Regions from separate parts of the Paenarthrobacter sp. 2TAF44 genome, predicted to be linked through region 2. Evidence: riboswitches for the same ligand, from Rfam matches in the RefSeq annotation. Region 2 holds a riboswitch; each other region holds the start of a gene.
The links. A riboswitch is a leader RNA that binds a small molecule or an ion and turns the genes downstream of it on or off. The one in region 2 is predicted to bind cyclic di-AMP.
Positions count from the first base shown of each region.

Region 1: linked by a shared signal. The riboswitch ahead of AB4Z15_RS18815 (M23 family metallopeptidase) and the one ahead of AB4Z15_RS11455 (hypothetical protein) in region 2 are both predicted to bind cyclic di-AMP.
Region 3: linked by a shared signal. The riboswitch ahead of AB4Z15_RS23340 (hypothetical protein) and the one ahead of AB4Z15_RS11455 (hypothetical protein) in region 2 are both predicted to bind cyclic di-AMP.
Region 4: linked by a shared signal. The riboswitch ahead of AB4Z15_RS05490 (NlpC/P60 family protein) and the one ahead of AB4Z15_RS11455 (hypothetical protein) in region 2 are both predicted to bind cyclic di-AMP.

Region 1 covers NZ_JBFRFP010000021.1:51,088-55,295, forward strand. Annotated here, with positions in the region: gene serC (phosphoserine transaminase) at 1-724, opposite strand, end outside; gene AB4Z15_RS18810 (metal-dependent transcriptional regulator) at 1,029-1,724, shown strand; cyclic di-AMP (ydaO/yuaA leader) riboswitch at 1,909-2,138, shown strand; gene AB4Z15_RS18815 (M23 family metallopeptidase) at 2,145-2,975, shown strand; cyclic di-AMP (ydaO/yuaA leader) riboswitch at 3,120-3,283, shown strand; gene AB4Z15_RS18820 (C40 family peptidase) at 3,288-4,019, shown strand; gene AB4Z15_RS18825 (NlpC/P60 family protein) at 4,119-4,208, shown strand, end outside.
Region 2 covers NZ_JBFRFP010000010.1:53,728-57,935, forward strand. Annotated here, with positions in the region: gene AB4Z15_RS11445 (response regulator transcription factor) at 1-510, shown strand, start outside; gene AB4Z15_RS11450 (sensor histidine kinase) at 514-2,007, shown strand; cyclic di-AMP (ydaO/yuaA leader) riboswitch at 2,142-2,299, shown strand; gene AB4Z15_RS11455 (hypothetical protein) at 2,305-3,135, shown strand; gene AB4Z15_RS11460 (MerR family transcriptional regulator) at 3,321-4,079, shown strand; gene AB4Z15_RS11465 (pyridoxal phosphate-dependent decarboxylase family protein) at 4,109-4,208, opposite strand, start outside.
Region 3 covers NZ_JBFRFP010000037.1:30,109-34,316, forward strand. Annotated here, with positions in the region: gene AB4Z15_RS23320 (alpha/beta fold hydrolase) at 1-553, shown strand, start outside; gene AB4Z15_RS23325 (DUF6480 family protein) at 684-959, shown strand; gene AB4Z15_RS23330 (ATP-dependent DNA ligase) at 1,063-2,130, opposite strand; gene AB4Z15_RS23335 (hypothetical protein) at 2,178-2,411, shown strand; cyclic di-AMP (ydaO/yuaA leader) riboswitch at 2,541-2,691, shown strand; gene AB4Z15_RS23340 (hypothetical protein) at 2,694-4,073, shown strand.
Region 4 covers NZ_JBFRFP010000003.1:269,757-273,964, forward strand. Annotated here, with positions in the region: gene AB4Z15_RS05480 (NCS2 family permease) at 1-871, opposite strand, end outside; gene AB4Z15_RS05485 (copper resistance CopC family protein) at 985-1,608, shown strand; cyclic di-AMP (ydaO/yuaA leader) riboswitch at 1,783-1,951, shown strand; gene AB4Z15_RS05490 (NlpC/P60 family protein) at 1,955-2,725, shown strand; gene AB4Z15_RS05495 (FAD-binding protein) at 2,813-3,505, opposite strand; gene AB4Z15_RS05500 (universal stress protein) at 3,934-4,208, shown strand, end outside.

The DNA.
Region 1 (4,208 bases), on a different contig from region 2:
AGTTGTCAATTGCGGTCTGCAGGTCCAGGAAGTCCGGAATCCAGCGGTCGCCGGCCTTGATGCGGGCGGCGCGCTCCAACGCCGCGGGGGAGAGCAGGCCGAGCCACAGGCCGCCGTCAGAAGCGAAGTTCTTCTGCGGGGCGAAGTAGTAGACATCCGATTCGGCGACGTCCACGTCCAGCCCGCCGGCGGCTGAGGTAGCGTCCACCAGGACGAGCGAACCGGCGTCGGCGCCCTCTACGCGCTTGACGGGGGCTGCAACACCGGTTGATGTCTCGTTCTGGGGCCAGGCGTAGACATCAACGCCGGCCTCTGCCTGGGAGGCCGGTCGCGTGCCGGGCTCTGACTTGATGATGGAGGATGCATCGAGGAAGGGGGCTTTGTTGGTGGCCGCGGCAAACTTGGAACCGAACTCACCGAAGGAAAGGTGCTGGGCCTTTTTCTCAACCAGGCCGAAAGCCGCTACGTCCCAGAACGCTGTGGAACCGCCCACGCCGAGGACAACCTCGTAGCCCTCAGGTGCACGGAAGAACTGGCTGAGTCCTTCGCGCACCGAACCCACCAGGTTCTTGACCGGTGCCTGACGGTGTGACGTGCCAAGTATGGTGGTCGACGCGTCAGACAGGGCCTGGACCTGTTCCGGGCGCACCTTGGACGGTCCCGCGCCGAAGCGTCCGTCCTTGGGCAGCAGGTCGGCGGGAATAGTGATGCTGTTGTCGCTCACGTGTGGCTCCAATGGGTATCGGTTAGAGAGGGGGAGGTGGGCAGGTGGCATCGGCTGCCCCTTCGACTCCCTCATTCTGCCTGACCGGACCCACCGTCAGGAATCTGCGGTTGTCATAGTCCGCCACGTGGAATGCCGGACCACCATGGGCATTGCGACCCCGGGAAAAATTATCCAGAGTAATTCCAAATAAGCTAGGCTTGGGTTGACGTTCCTGAGGTGTCGGTTGCACACCATCCACCTTGGCGGGGACGCGGTACGGTGGAGATTACGCAAGAAATGCGTTCGAGGAGAGCTGAGCTGGATGACGGATCTGATCGATACCACTGAGATGTATCTTCGGACCATTTTGGAGCTTGAAGAAGAGAACATCGTGGCTCTTCGCGCACGCATTGCGGAGCGTCTGCGGCACTCGGGTCCCACGGTTTCCCAGACCATTGGACGCATGGAGCGCGATGGCCTGGTGATTGTGTCCAACGACCGCCACCTGGAACTGACCGAAGTCGGGCGCAAGCGGGCCACCGAAGTCATGCGGAAGCACCGCCTTGCCGAGAGGCTCCTGGCGGACGTCATTGGTCTGGACTGGGCATACGTTCATGACGAAGCGTGTCGCTGGGAACACGTCATGAGTGAACGGGTGGAACGGCGCCTGTATGAGTTGTTGGAGCACCCCACCGAGTCACCGTATGGCAACCCCATCCCGGGTTTGGAGGCGCTTGGCGGCCTCGCCAACCAGCCCCTTGCCCGCTTGGACGTGAACCTGCTGCATGCCATGGACGGGTACGCTGCCGATTCCCGCGTAGTAGTCAGCCGGCTTGCTGAACCCATCCAGGTTGAGCCCGAACTCCTCACCCAGCTCGATGAAGGCGGAATTCGTCCAGGCGCAACTGTCTCCTTGGAACGGGTGGGGGAGTACATCTCCGTCCGCGTTCCCGGTATTGAAGGAGCACTGGAGCTGCCTCCCGAGGTAGCTGCGCACGTCTTCGTTGCTGTCAGCTGACCCTAGGGCGTGTCAGATCTCACTTTGGGGCGGCTGGCGCGCGTGTGACCTGCGGATTCCTGCGACTGGTGATATGGGGGCGTCCACAACACGGTCGTTTGGGAAGATAACGAATTTATTACTGCGGGCTTTAATCGCCTATAGTTATCTACTAGCGCCGATACCAAAGCGTTACCTGATCTGGAGCCGAGCTCTGCCAGCAGATCAGGTGTGTCATCAACTACTGGCAGAGGCGGGGGAACCACAAGCGGCTGCCTAAAGAAGCAGCCTTGGGGTGAAGTCCGCAGCAGAAGTGCCTACTAACGCAAGTCCTTCCGGGGATACCTGTGTGCCGTTTGCGCTTCGTGCGGACCGGGTCTTTGAACTCTCTGACCCGAATCCGACAGCTAACTTCGCAGGCTTTCCAGAGAGGAACAGAGTTTGACATCGCAGAACGTCAGGGGCCGTCGCCGCGCGTCCGGCCCCGCTGCTGAGCTGCGGCCAGCCCGCGCCGCAATGGAGATCCGGCCACGCGACACCCCGCGTCAGGTGCGCCGCCGCAAGAGCCCATTGCGCCAGGTAGCCGACTTCGCCGCAGCCAGTGGTGTCGGGCAGAAGGCCGGAGTCGCGCTTGCCGCTACCGGACTTGCCCTGACTGTAGGCCTGCCTGCCACAAGCCCGGTCATGGCCACATCCGAATCCGGCCAGGCCGAGGCGGCCCTCTCCGTGCCGGGTGGCAGCCAACCCGAAGTTTCTGCGGCAGCCTCTGCCAAAATCGATTTCAGTCGCGCAGCAGTCGCTACCGCCGCTGATCCTGACGGCAAGCTCAAGCAGTTGCTGAGCGCCCAGTCAGCGGGGAGCATTCAGCGCGCATCCTCACTTGGCACGCTGGGAAGCCCTCTGGACAAGCTGGTCACGGCATCGCCGTTTGGCTACCGCGTCAGCCCCCTTACGGGCGGCACCGGTGACTTCCACCGCGGCCAGGACTTCGTAGCCCAGTGCGGTACTGCCGTTCACGCCGCAGCCGCAGGCAAGGTCACGTTCGCAGGCTGGCATGAGTACGGCGGAGGCAACCGCGTCGTGATTGACCACGGCAACGGCCTCGAGACCACGTACAACCACCTGTCGTCCTTCAACGTCAAGGTGGGCCAGACTGTCAGCCGTGGCGATACTGTCGCGCTGAGCGGCACTACAGGCGCATCTACGGGTTGCCACCTCCACTTCGAGGTCCAGGTAAACGGTGAAGTCGTAGATCCCATGGGCTGGCTCTGAGCCAGTTGATGGTTGTCTATCGCATTCATGACACGCCCGTGACCTGAATGTGACATTCACGAATATCTGTTGTACCGTCTAAAGCGCATCGGCTTTTTAGGGGGCCGATGCACTTGAGTGGATTGCCTAGCTCTGCCACCACTCGAGGTCCGTTCGCAAAAATCGTCTGGCAGGGGCGGGGGAACCAATTTTGGCCTTCGAATCAGAAGGCCTTGGGGTTAAGTCGCAAAAGCTTCCTTGAAGCCGCGCGGCCGGATGACTCCCATCCGAATCCGACAGCTCACCTCGCAGGCATTGGGAGAGGCTACCTTCGTGTCATCACGCACTACCCCTGCGCGCCATCGCGCCGAATTGGTTCGTACGAACCCGTTGAACACCCTTTCCAAGGCTGTCTCAACCAATGCAGGCACCGTAGGCCGCCAAGCCGCCGTTCTGGCCGCAGCCTCGGGACTTGTTCTCAGCGTTGGACTCCCGGCCCAGGCCGCTGACACCGACGTTTCCAAGTCGGAATCCTCCAGCACCCAGCAGTTGGTCGCCACCGCGGTTGTTACCGCTGAGCCCACGGCAACCGTTTCCTTCGAAAGCCCCGTTGTGGCTACCAAGGAAGCCCCCAAGGTTCAGCGCGCCTCCCAGCGCACGCAGGCAGCCGAAGGCCAGACGGGCGACGCCCTCGCTGCCCTGTCCTCCACGGCCAAGGATGCCGCATCCAGCGCGGCAGCTTCCGGACTCGCAGCAATTGCCTACACCGGCATTGGCCACCCCTATGTCTGGGGCGGCACTTCCCCCAACGGCTGGGACTGCTCTGGATTTGCCCAGTGGGTCTACGCCCAGGCCGGCATCAGCATCCCCCGGGTCAATGCCTGGACGGCCATGAAGCCCACCAGCACGCCGGCCCCCGGCGACCTCGTCATGCAGAACGGCGGAGCCCACGTGGGCATCTACGTCGGCAACGGCATGATGATCAGCGCGCTGAACCCCAGCCAGGGGACGCTCCTGACCCCGGTCGCAGCCACCGGCACATCCTCGTTCTTCACCCTCCGCTAGGAAAATCCCATTCGGGGTAAGCCAGCATGCCCCCCAAGTGCTGGCCGCCCATAACCCGCGTGCGTCCCCACCGTGCGCGGATACGAAAAGAGAGTAATCATGACCAGTGCAAACAAGGTTGCACGGCATAGAGCTGAGGCCCCCAAGACCAGCTCACTTGCCGTCATTGCCAAGGCTGTCAGCGACAAC
Region 2 (4,208 bases):
TTCGACGGCGTCGAGGTCCTCAACCGGATCCGTACCTTCGCGCCGGAAGTGCCCGCGCTCTTTCTCACGGCCAAGGACGCTGTCCAGGACCGCATCGTAGGTCTTGCCGCCGGCGGGGACGACTACGTCACCAAGCCCTTCAGCATGGAGGAAGTCCTCCTTCGCCTGCACAGGCTCGTCCAACGTTCGGGCGTTGCCGCCATGGACACGGCGGAACTGGTGGTGGGTGATCTCACGCTGAACGTGGATACACGGGAAGTCTCGCGCGCCGGCGAAGACATCCAGCTCACGGCAACGCAGTTCGAGCTGCTTCGTTACCTTATGGAGAACCCCAAGCGCGTGGTCAGCAAGGCGCAGATCCTGGACCGCGTCTGGGACTATGACTTCGGCGGGCAGGCCAACATCGTGGAGCTCTACATTTCCTACCTGCGCAAGAAAATCGAAGCCAACCACCCGCCAATGATCCACACCATCCGTGGCGCCGGCTACGTCATCAAGCCTGCGGACTGAATCTTGTCCACCCTTTCAGGAGTAACCCGCAAGACCCAGCGGAACTGGCTCAATCCCACCACCTGGCATCTGCGCACGCGATTGGTCCTGGTGGCCATGGCCTTGCTGGTAGCGATTTGCGGGGCAGTCGGAGTGGTGAGTTACGCCTCCATGGACATGTACTTCAACAAGCAACTCGATAAGCAGCTGGAGCAGGCGTCAAGCCGCGCGAATGACTTCGGCAGGCCGCCGTCGAACTTTCCCTCAAGCGGGCGGCCAGATCCTCTGGAGGCCCGCGGCCAAGGTGCCGGTACCCTCAACGCGAGGATTGACGGTTCCACCGTCATTAACTCCGGCCTGCTAAATTCGAATGGCCGCCGCGTCGCACTTTCGGCAGAAGACAAGCAGGTCCTGCTCTCACTCCCCCGTGACAACCGGCCTGTGGACCGTTCATTGTCCAACGGCGACTACCGGCTGGTGGCAGTAAATACCACCTACGGCGACGTGATTGTGACGGGCCTGCCGTTGGCTGATAAGCAAAATGCCGAGGCCTCGCTGGTATGGACCATGGTGTTTGTTTCCCTTGGCGGACTGGTGCTGATCGGCCTTGCCGGTACCGTCATCATTCGCCGGACCATGCGGCCGCTGGAGCAACTATCGGAGGTTGCAACCAAAGTATCGCGCCTTCCCCTCGACGCCGGTGAAGTGGCACTCGCTGTGCGCGTACCGCCGTCGGCCTCCCATCCTGGAACAGAAGTAGGCAGCGTTGGCCACGCTTTGAACCAAATGCTCAACAACGTTTCCAGGGCCCTGGAAGCCCGTCAGGAGAGCGAAACCAAGGTCCGGCAGTTCGTTGCGGATGCCTCCCACGAACTGCGGACGCCGCTGACCGCCATTCGTGGATATACCGAATTACTCCGCATGACGGAGAACTTCACGGACGACGGCCGGAAGTCCCTGGCACGCGTCCAGAGCCAGTCCGAACGCATGACCACCCTGGTGGAGGACCTGTTGCTGTTGGCGCGGTTGGACGAAGGCCAGCCATTGAAGGTCACGGATGTGGACCTTACCCAGTTGGTGATCGAGACCGTCAGCGACGAAAAGGTGATGGCACCGGATCACATCTGGAAGCTCCAACTCCCCGACGAGCCCATCACGGTACGCGGGGACGCAACCCAGCTGCATCAGGTGCTGGCCAATCTCCTGTCCAACGCCCGCAAACACACCGATCCAGGTACCACAGTGATCACTGGCGTCGTGCTCTCCGCGGACGGTACCGCGGTGGTCACGGTCACTGACAACGGGGCTGGCATTCCGCCTGAATTCCAGGGCCATGTTTTCTCGCGTTTTGCCCGCGCTGACGCCGCGAGATCAGGCTCTGAAGGAACCTCCGGATTGGGCTTGTCAATCGTCGAATCAATCGTCCAAGCGCACGGCGGAAGCGTGGCAGTAACGTCCAAGCCGGGGTGCACCGAGTTCATTCTGAGACTCCCGTCAGTTTCGAACGAACACGTATAACGAATCAGGCAACATGACGCGCCGTGACCGTGATCTCTGTTACCCAAATGTGACTTAAGCCGAAACCTCCTGTACCTTCGAAAGGGTGGGTCGCCCATAGTTGGCCCACACCCGGGATGCGCCGAGCTCTGCCACTTCCCGGAGTTCCGTTCTCATTCGAGGCAGAGACGGGGGACCCAGAGTCTCCGGGCACAGTACTTTCCTTGCCCTTGGGGTGAAGCCGCAGCTACGCGCGCGGCCGGATGACCTCATCCGAACCCGACAGCTAACTCCGCAGGCGCTGAGAGGTAATCACACATGTCTGAATTCAACGATCAGACGCGCCCTTCCGCGCGTCACCGTGACGAACACAACGCTCCCCTGACCAAATCGCAGTCTGTTCTGAAGACCGCTGCCCGCCGCGGCAAGACCGGTCAGCGCATGTCCGTTGTTGCAGGAGTCGTTGCCGCAGCATTGGGCGTCGCATCGCTTGGCCAGGCCGCAAACGCCGCATTCAACCTCCCGGAAACGAGCCAGGCATCCGAGACGCAAGCCACGGCCCAGGTCAGCAACAAATCAGCGGAAATCTCTGCGTCCCTGGATGCTGCTGCCAAGAAGGGCGCCGGCGATAGGGCCGCTGCAGATCAGGCAGCAGCAGCTGCACAGGCCGCTGCCGAGAAGGCTGCCGCTGAGAAGGCTGCGGCCGAAAAAGCCGCCGCCGACCAGGCAGCAGCCGCACAAGCCGCCGCCGAAAAGGCTGCCGCTGATGCAGCCGCCAAGCAGGCTGCCGATGCCGCCGCTGCTGCAGCCGCAGCCGCAGCAGCTGTTCCCAAGGCCGTGGACGATCCCGCTGCTGCCAAAGCTTACGCCGCCAGCATCCTCGCCAGCTACGGCTGGGGTCCGGGTGAAATGACTGCCCTGAACACACTGTGGGAGAAGGAATCCAACTGGCGGACCACCGCGACCAACGCGTCCAGTGGCGCCTACGGAATCGTGCAGTCTCTGCCAGCTTCCAAGATGGCAACTGCCGGCGCCGACTGGGAGACCAACTACCAAACCCAGATCAAGTGGGGCCTGAACTACATCAAGGAACGCTACGGCTCCCCCTCGGCCGCCCTCGCCTTCCACTTGGCCAACAACTGGTACTAAGCCAACTCAATAAGCAGGTTTGAGCCCACCCCAGCGGGCTCAAACGTGCAGGGCCTGATTACCGCCCCGTTTTCCGCCGTTCGCAGCAGTGATTACTGCAGCTGACAGCGGGAACGGGGCGGTTTTCGCGTTTCAGGTGGCGACGGCTTGCACCTCACGTAACGTCAGGACTTAGCGTTGTGCCCATGACGGGAACAACAGGAACCGGACCGTGGAGCATCGGTGAACTGGCCACAGCATGTGGCGTCAGCGTGCGGACGCTCCACCACTACGACGAGATCGGGCTGCTGTCCGCAAGCCAAAGGACATCATCTGGTCATCGCCGGTATTCGGAGAGCGACCTGCGCCGCCTATACCGGATCAGATCGCTTCAGATGCTGGGGCTTCCGCTCGCTGCCATCGGCAAGGCGCTGCAAACGCCCGAGGATGATCTGGAGTCTCTTCGAGGCCTCCTCAAAGAGCAGCTGGTCCATGTGCAGGAGCATGCCCAGCAACTCCAGGCGCTCCAAAACCGTTTGGGCGAGCTGTTGTCACGCATGGACGGACACGCCATGCCCACCCCTGAACAATTCATGTCAACGTTGGAGATGATTACCGTGCTCGAAAACAACTTCACAGCCGAACAACGCCAGCAACTCGCGGACAAGCGGGAAGAACTCGGCGCAGAAAAAGTCGAAGCCGCCAAGCAGCAGTGGGCCGTCCTTGTGGAAGAAGGACTGGCGCACGTGGAAGCCAACAGGCCCGTCACGGATCCTTCCGTCCAGGAATGGGTGCACTCATGGGACGGCATCGGTTCCATGTTCCACTCGAGTGAGGACACCAAAGGTGCAGCGCGTGCAGCCTGGCAGGAAAACAGCAAGGCCATCAGCGCCGGCCTGCCTTGGAGCGCTGAGCAGTTGGCCGGGCTGATGGCATATTTGGAAAAGGCGCGCTCGGCCCGGTAACTGGACTGTGCCTATACTTCCGGTTCGGCCTATGCTTCCGGTTCGGCCTCTGCCGCACCTCGAACGGCTGCGATGGAGGCAGCGACGTCACCTGCGTCGGTGGCCCAGTTGCTGACCGAAATCCGGAAG
Region 3 (4,208 bases), on a different contig from region 2:
CCGGCAACTGTCCGTTGAGGACTATGGCGCATTCATTGCTGAGGCACTTAAGGCGTGCGGCATCGATTCGTACATTCTGGTGGGGCATTCCATGGGCGTGCAGTTCGCTATCGAAGCGGCCCTCCACGAGCCCGAATGCGCCCAGCAACTGGTGCTCATGGGCCCTGTGGTGGACTCCCGGCACAAGAACGTCGCCCGGCAGTCGCTTGCCCTGTTCCTGGACGGCCTTCTCCGGGAAAGCCCGTCGTCCAACTGGATTGTGGTCACGGACTACCTGCAATGTGGGCCGCGCTGGTACCTCACGGAGCTGCCCGTGATGATGAAGTACCCGACGGAGAAGCAGCTGGCCAAAGTCCGAACTCCCGTGCTGGTGCTCCGAGGGAGCCGCGATCACGTCGCCGGGCCGGACTGGGCTCTTCGCCTCTCGCGGGCAATTCCTCAAGGGCGGCTCGTGGAGATCCCGGGCGTGGGCCATGTTGCACAGCACATGCGCCCCAAGGCCGTGGCGGACGCTATCAGGAGCTTTGTCGCGGCGACATCCCGGCAGAGTTAGGCGTCCCGCCGGAGTTAGGCACTAGTGCACGACGTCGAATCCCGGCATGGGTGCCCCTTGTTGGGTTTGCGATCTGGAGACTAGGCTGGCCGGGCAATCACAATAGTAAGTTTGCTTAGGAAGGGCGACCATGACCAGCTATGACCCAGAGGACGATCCCCGGACCTTCGGCGTCTCGGGCGCAGCCGAGCCGGACGACACCGCGGGCGACACTGCCGGCGATCCGGATGATGTACACACCGACCCAGACATGCGCCAGGACGAAGAGGACGATCCCGCAGCTTCCGCCAACCCCGACCCCTTGGATGGCAACGTCACGGGACTCGAACCCGGGGGCGGCGTACCCCCGGGCGAAACACCGCCTGCCGAGGACAGCATGAGCAGCGACCAGGGGCACGAAGAGTAGGTCGTCGCCAAGCCGCTGTTACGTTGTTGGGCAACAACGTGACAGCGGTTCAACGACGTAACAGCGGCTCGACAACGTAGAACCAAACCCGAGGAGCCCGAGGCTACGGCAGTCTCAGGATCTCCCCGAGGTCATAATCAGCCGGCTCCTCCAGTTGTGAGTATGTGCAGCTCTCCGGGGTCCTGTCCGGCCGCCACCGACGAAACTGGGTGGTGTGCCGGAACCGCTCGCCCTCCATGTAGTCGTAGGCAACCTCAATGACGAGTTCCGGCCGGAGGGGAACAAAGGAGAAGTCCTTACCGGCGCTCCACCGGCTCTGTGCGCCCGGCATTCGAGAACCTGTAGCTGCCGCGTCTCCTTGATCGGCCCACTGGCCCCAAGGATGTTCGCTGAATTCCGTCTGATACGGCTCAAGTTCGGCCACCAGGCTTTCGCGCTTGGCCATGGGAAATGAAGCCACCACCCCCACGTGCTGCAGCTGGCCGGCGTCGTTATATAGCCCGAGCAGCATCGACCCCACAACCTTTCCCGTTTTGTGCCACCGGAATCCAGCCACCACACAGTCCGCGGTCCGTTCATGCTTGGTCTTGAACATGACGCGCTTATTCGGCTGGTACGTCCCCCCGAGCGGTTTGGAAAGTATGCCGTCAAGCCCAGCACCTTCCAGCTGCACGAACCACTCCTGCGCTTGATCAAGTTCTGTCACGGCAGGCGTTACGTACACGGGCGCCTCAGCCTTGGCCATTGCCTTCTCCAAGGCGGCTCGACGCTCCGAAAACGGCTTGTCCATGAGGTTCTCCCCGCCCAGGGCAAGGATGTCGAATCCGATGAAGGAGGACGGTGTCTTTTCGGCAAGCATCCGCACACGGCTATCGGCAGGATGGATGCGCTGCTGAAGGCCCTCGAAATCGAGCCTGTTGTCAGCTATGAGGACGATCTCGCCGTCGATCACGCATTTGTCCGGAAGGTTCTTCTGAAGGGCTTCCACCAACTCGGGAAAGTACCGTGTCATGGGACGTTCGTTGCGGCTGCCCAAGATGATCTCGTCGCCATCTTTGAAAACGATGGTCCTGAACCCGTCCCACTTCGGCTCAAAGTGGCCTACATCAGGGATCGAAGGAACGGACTTGGCAAGCATGGGCGAAATGGGCGGCATCACTGGGAGGTCCATACGACTATGTTCTACCTGCCAGCCGCGGCGGAAGCTAGTCTTGGGCGATGGATATCTTGGCCGTTCTAGTGGCAGTACTGGCAGCACCTGCCTTCGTTGCGGCCCTTTGGTTCTGGGTCTCGCGCCAGAACAGCAAGGGGAAAGTCCGGCGCGGCGCCGCGGGTGGGATCCTGGGCGTGGCGGACGAAATTTTCCGACCCGAGACCCATTACGCACACCAAGTCCAAAGGATCCAGCACGAGCTGCCAGCCCCGGCTCCGGCCCCGGAGCCTAAGTCCTAACGGACCTTCGCGCTGGAAGGCGTCCCGCCCGTTACATTAATGTGACTTTACTATGGCGCTCATGTACGGTCTAAGAGCGACCCGTATCTCCGCTGGGCCGCTTCCGGGTTGACGCCGAGCTCTGCCGCAAACCGGGATCCGCCAGACTAGCGGCAGAGACGGGGGACCCAGAGTTCCCGGGCCTGATTTTTCATGGGCCCTTGGGGTGAAGCCGCCATGTGCGGCCGGACGGCCTCGTCCGAACCCGACAGCTAACCTCGCAGGCGTTGAGAGGCAACCACCATGTCCCCAACCATGGATCAGCCGCGCCGCGCCCAAATAGCGCGCGAGCGTACCCAACCAACCGGACGCCGTCGGGCCCAACCCAGCGGATCCTCCACCAGCACGCCGGCAGCAGAAACAGGTTCTACAAGCACGACGCCGGAACCCGCCACTGCTTCTGTTCCCACCTCTGCGGCGCCCACCACGCGCGCAGCCGCTCGCGCGGCAGAGCGTGAACGGGCAGCCCAAGCTGTAATCGCTCCTCAAACAGCTCCGGCAGAAACTGCCCCAGTAGACTCCGCTGCTCTGGAGCCGGCTACGGCTGCGATTCCAACAGTTCTGGCGCCCACGCCGGTCGCTCCCGAACCGGCTGCAGATCCCGAGCCCGCCACCGCTGCCATCCCGATGGTGGCTGCTGCTGCACCCACCCCCGCCGCGCACGAACCCGAGCCCGCCACCGCTGCCATCCCGATAGTGCAGGCGCCCACGCCCGGCCCTGGGGATCCGGTCACAGCTGAAATTCCGACCGTTGCCACCCCTCTTCCCACGCCTGCGGCTCCGGCGTTCCCTGCTTCGCCGGCGGAGTCAAAGAGCCCTGCCCAGCTCGCGGCAGCCGCCACCGCGACAGCTGGTCTCGCAAGCCGGAAAGCCCTTCGTGCCCAAGCATCCGGAAGCGGGACAGCCCCTTCCGCGACAACGGTTGCCGAGTCCCCGACGGGCGTTGTCCCCACGTTTGGAGCGTCGTCCTTCAGCCACGAACCACATGCAGTCCTCACCAAGGCCGCCTCGGTCAAGACAATGGGCCAGCGCATGGCAGTCGTCGCTGGGGCATTGGGCCTGGTATTGACCGTTGGCACCATGAGCCAGGCCTTCGAGCTTCCCTTCTTCGGGCAGGAAACACCGGCTCAGGAAGCCAGTGACGCAAAGACGGGTGGCGACAGCAGGCAGTCAACCTCGGCCACCCCCGCACCCCGCTCGTCCAGCTCTACTGCATCAGCTTCGTCGGCGACCAGCGAGGCCGGACAGCCGGCAACTGTTGCAACGCAGTCGTCAGAAGAGGCACCTGCTCAGGGGTCGTCGTCGTCACTTCCGACTCCGGAAGTTTCACTCGCGGATCCTGTTTGGGTCCCTTCGTCGGCCCCGTCGGCTGTTGTTCCTGTGCCGGGCGTGACAACTCCTGTCCCGACCCAGCCGGCCCCGAGCCCGGTTCCGTCGGACACGGTTACCACCCCACCTGCCACGACGACGCCCAGTCCCACGGTTACTCCGACACCTACTCCTACCCAGACTCAGGCACCGAAGCCAAAGCCAACCGGAAATCCAAATGCCACCACGCCGGCCAATGGTTCAGCCTTGGACCTGGACGGCATACTTGAGGGCGCCACAGGGATCTTGAAGTGAGCACGCAACTTCCCAGGACCAGCAAGCACGTCGGATGGCACGGCCGGTACTGCAGCAGCAGCCGCACTGCCACCTTCCGCAATCGGATGGGCCGTTGGAGCTGCCAACGGCTTCGTCGGGCCTAAGGAATCACAG
Region 4 (4,208 bases), on a different contig from region 2:
GGAGGATCACGAAGGCCAGCAGCGCCGCGGCCACAAAACCGAGGTGCTCGAAGGCGCCAAAGGGGTTGGCTTTACCAATCAAGGAGAGGTCCGGGGCGCCCCATTCGGACAGTGTCGGGGCCACCAGGGACCAGCCGCGCGGGTTGACGTTTTTGCCGTCGAAGCTTGGACCAATGTGGAGCGTGAATTCGAGGATTGCCGCCAGGGCAGTGGAGACCACGATGCCGATCAGGATTGCGCCGCGGACCTTTCGCACCACCAACGCGATGGTGAGGATGAGGCCGACGGCGAACACCAACGTTGGCCAGCCCATCAGCTTGCCATCCACGCCGAGGCCGAGCGGAACCGTGGTGCCTGCCGCATCCGGGATGCGTCGGACAAAGCCCGCGTTCACAAGCCCGATCAAGGCGATGAAGAGGCCAATGCCCACTACGATTGCCGTCTTAAGGGCTTCCGGGACGGCCCTGAAAACGGCCGTGCGGAATCCGGTGAGTACCAGGATGAGCATGGTGACACCCGAAAGCACCACCAGCCCCATCATGTCCGGCCACGTCAGGCCCGGGTGGGAGGCAACGGTCACGGCCACGAACGCGTTCACTCCCAGCCCGGTTGCCACCGCGAAGGGGTGCTTGGCCCAGGCGCCCATGAGGATGGTCAGGATGCCCGCCACGAATGCAGTGGTGGCCGCTACGGCCGTGAAGCCAAGGGACGCTCCGCTCGAGTCTGCCCCGGAGAGGATCAGCGGATTCAGTACCACGATGTAGCTCATGGCGAAGAAGGTCGCGAAGCCGCCACGTATTTCCCGCGAGTATGTGGACCGGCGCTCGGAGATCTTGAAGTAGCGGTCGATTGCAGAACCTTGTTTCAGCATGAAGGTCTCCGGGGATCGGGGGAGTTTGCTCTCAAATCCTATGCCCGCCGATGCGGGGTGCCGGGACGATTCGCCTAGTCTGTAAGGAAGCCAACACTAGGAGAAACCGCCCCATGCGTACCATCCGCCCGCTTCTGGCCGCCGTCGTAGCCGCTATTGCGTTCGCTTCCGCGTTGCTGCTGGGCGCCGCTCCGGCCTCCGCGCACGACGTCGCCGAATCAACAACTCCGGCCAACGGTGCGCGGGTAGCTGAAGTGCCGGCGTCGGTGTCGATCACGTTCAACAACCGGCCACTGGCCATCGGTTCGGGCGTAACTGTCACCGCTGGGGGCGAAAACTGGGCAGATGGCGCAGTGGAGATCATCGACAACATGGCTGTCCAGAAGCTGCGTCCGGGCGCTCCGGCTGGCGAATACACGGTGGTGTGGCGCGTGGTCAGTTCAGACTCCCACCCGATTGAGGGAACTTTCAAGTTCACTGTTTCCGGAACAAGCACGACGACGGCGAGCGGCTCAGCAGGCGCCTCCCCATCGGCTTCGGCGGCGGTTCCGACGGCGGGGACGGCAGCGCCCGGTACCGAAAATAGTGAGCCTGCCCCGGCAGCTTCCCAACCCTTCCCCTGGAGCATTGTTGGCCTCGCCGTCGTGGCAATCGGTCTCGTGATCTTCCTCGCTGTTACAGCCCGGAAGAAGCTGGCGGCTCCGAACGAGCCGGATGACGAAAATTCCGCGGAATAACGGGGTTTTCTACATACTTGCGAAGATCTCGAAACGGTCACTGCGACACGCCAAAAACGAACTGCTCGTTACGTAAATGTGACTTTGAAGTGATCTTCCCGTACGGTTGTACTTGTGCCTGTTCCACGTAACGGGCATTTCCGGGCTGATTGCCTAGCTCTGCCGCAGTCCGGAATCCGTTCGCAGACAAACCTACGGCAGAGACGGGGAACCCATTTTGGCCCGCTTTCAGAGCGCGCCTTGGGGTGAAGTCACGAAGCTTCCGCTGCACAGCGGGGGATAGTGGCCGGGTGACTCCCATCCGAATCCGACAGCTAACCTCGCAGGCATCGGGAGAGGCTCTTTCATGTCTTCACGCATTCTTCGCGGCCGTCGTAAGGCGGACAGCGTACGTCCTAATCCGTTCATTTCCATCTCCAAGGCTGTTGCCAGCAACGCATCCGGCGCAGGTCGCCAAGCCGCTGTCATCGCAGCAGCTTCAGGCCTCGTCCTGACAGGCTCCATTGCTGCCCACGCAGCAGAGACCCCTGTTCAGCGCGACTCCAGCCCTGCTACGGTCGCCGAGACCGTCACTGAGGGTCCCACCAAGGTTGTTACGGCCGCCTCCACGGCCACGATCAACTTCGAGCGCCCTGCGGTTGCTTCCGTTGCGGCTCCCGTTATTGAAAAGCCGGCACCCGTTGCTCCGGCTCCGGTTGCCAAGCAGGCCCCAGCAGCGGCCACTGTCAAGGCCGCCGCAACCACTACGGCTACCGCTCCGGTGGCAGCCGCGCCTGCTGCTGCGGCTCCGGCTGTTGGTGGCGTCAACGCCGCTATGGTTGCCTCGGCTTACGCCCAGATCGGCATCATGCAGGATTGCACCGCCATGGTGGAACGGGCCCTCGGCTCCGCAGGCATCCCGGTTGGCGACCTCGCACCCATGCAGTTCCTGAACTACGGCAAGGTTGTCAGCGACCCCCAGCCCGGTGACATGATCGTCCAGTCCGGCCACGTAGCCATCTACATCGGCAACGGCCAGGCCATCAGCGGTGGCATCAACGGCAACCAGACGGGCATCCACCCGATCAGCTGGCTCACCGCAACCGGCCCCATCACGTACGTACGCGCTGGCGCCTAAGCTTCACGCTCCAACTCAAAAGGCCGGTGCCTTCGAGGACTAACGTCTTCGGAGGCACCGGCCTTCTGAGTTAACTTTTGTTCGTTTCTAAGCCAGTGCGATGCCCGGCGAAGCTGGTAGGGCCACCTTGGATGAGATTGCTTGCCCTACTGCCTTGGCTTGCCGGAGTACTTCCTTGGGCGTGGGTGTAATGAGTTCCCCCACGCCTACCAAGTGCATTCCCACGGCACGCATGGCTGCCACGAGGTTCTGGCCTATGGCGATTCCCAAGTCCGTAAGCATTCGGCGCAGTTGGCTCTGGGCGCAGCGCGTCACCACGATGTGGTCGGCCAGAAGAACTCCAGTGGCTGTATGCACGGCCCATTGCCGTGGGGTGGATTCAAGCGGGCCGTAAACGCTCAGCCCAGCCCTCTGGCTGGCCGTGTTCAGGCTTGCTGCGAGTCCGTATCCAAGCTGCTGGGACGAGTCGCCGCCCAGGAAGTCCAGACGAACAGCGCGTGTGGTGGTGCGGACATCCAGGTGATGGCTTGCGGCGTAGTTGCGCAAGTGGCGCAGGATCTCGTTGCGTTCCTGCATTGCCGCGGGGTCCGCTGCGTCGCAGCGCTGGAGCATTCCCGTATGGACCGATGGTCCGGTGGTGGACAAAGTACCAAAGCCATCAAGCACGATGGAACCTACGCCATAGCGGCTGAGCTCGCTGGCAACAGCCAAGCCGGACAGGCCCGTGCCGATCACCACGGTGGTAGTCCGTTCCGTGACGGAATCAGGAGTGAGTGACACTGCTTGGGTTCCTCCTTGACGTGTGTGCCTTTCGGCAGCGCGTGGGATCGCGTCCGTGTTCCCCAAGCGGCCGCAAATAAATGGCCGGGTTGTGTCCTGGGACACTTTTGCCGGCCATTCGGTGACTCGAACACTACCGAACTTTTTCTGCCATGGATAGCCTCGGCGGCAGCGTGTTTTGGATGTTATCCGCAGCGCAACCTGGAGGGCGGTGAGCGTGCCGAAAACCGAGCCCGGACCGTTATCCACATAGCCCGAAGTCGCCTTGATTCGGCATTGCCAACCGAGAATAGTGGGCATTGGAAGGAGAACCCAGCGGGTTTCTTCGGCCCCGGCTATTGGTTGCACGCCAGCAAGGGAACACCGGTACGGAGAACCTCTGGCAGAATGGCCGGAACATCAAGCAGTAGGTGGAGAGGCGGGCCCCAATGGACCAGCACGGCAGACACGTTGAAGAACCACGGGACGGCGAGGAGCAGGCAGTGGCGCCTGGTGGAATCGTCGTCGGAGTTGACGGATCCGAGCATGGTCAATGCGCCCTTGTGTGGGCCGCGCGTGAGGCGGAACGGCGCCAACTTCCCCTGCATATAGTCACGGCTTATTCGGTGCCCATCTTCGCGGCATCCGGCCTCGACGGCGGGTACGCCACTGTGGACGATTCCGTGATCCGCGAGGGCGCGGAAGCAATCGTCAAGCAGGCCAT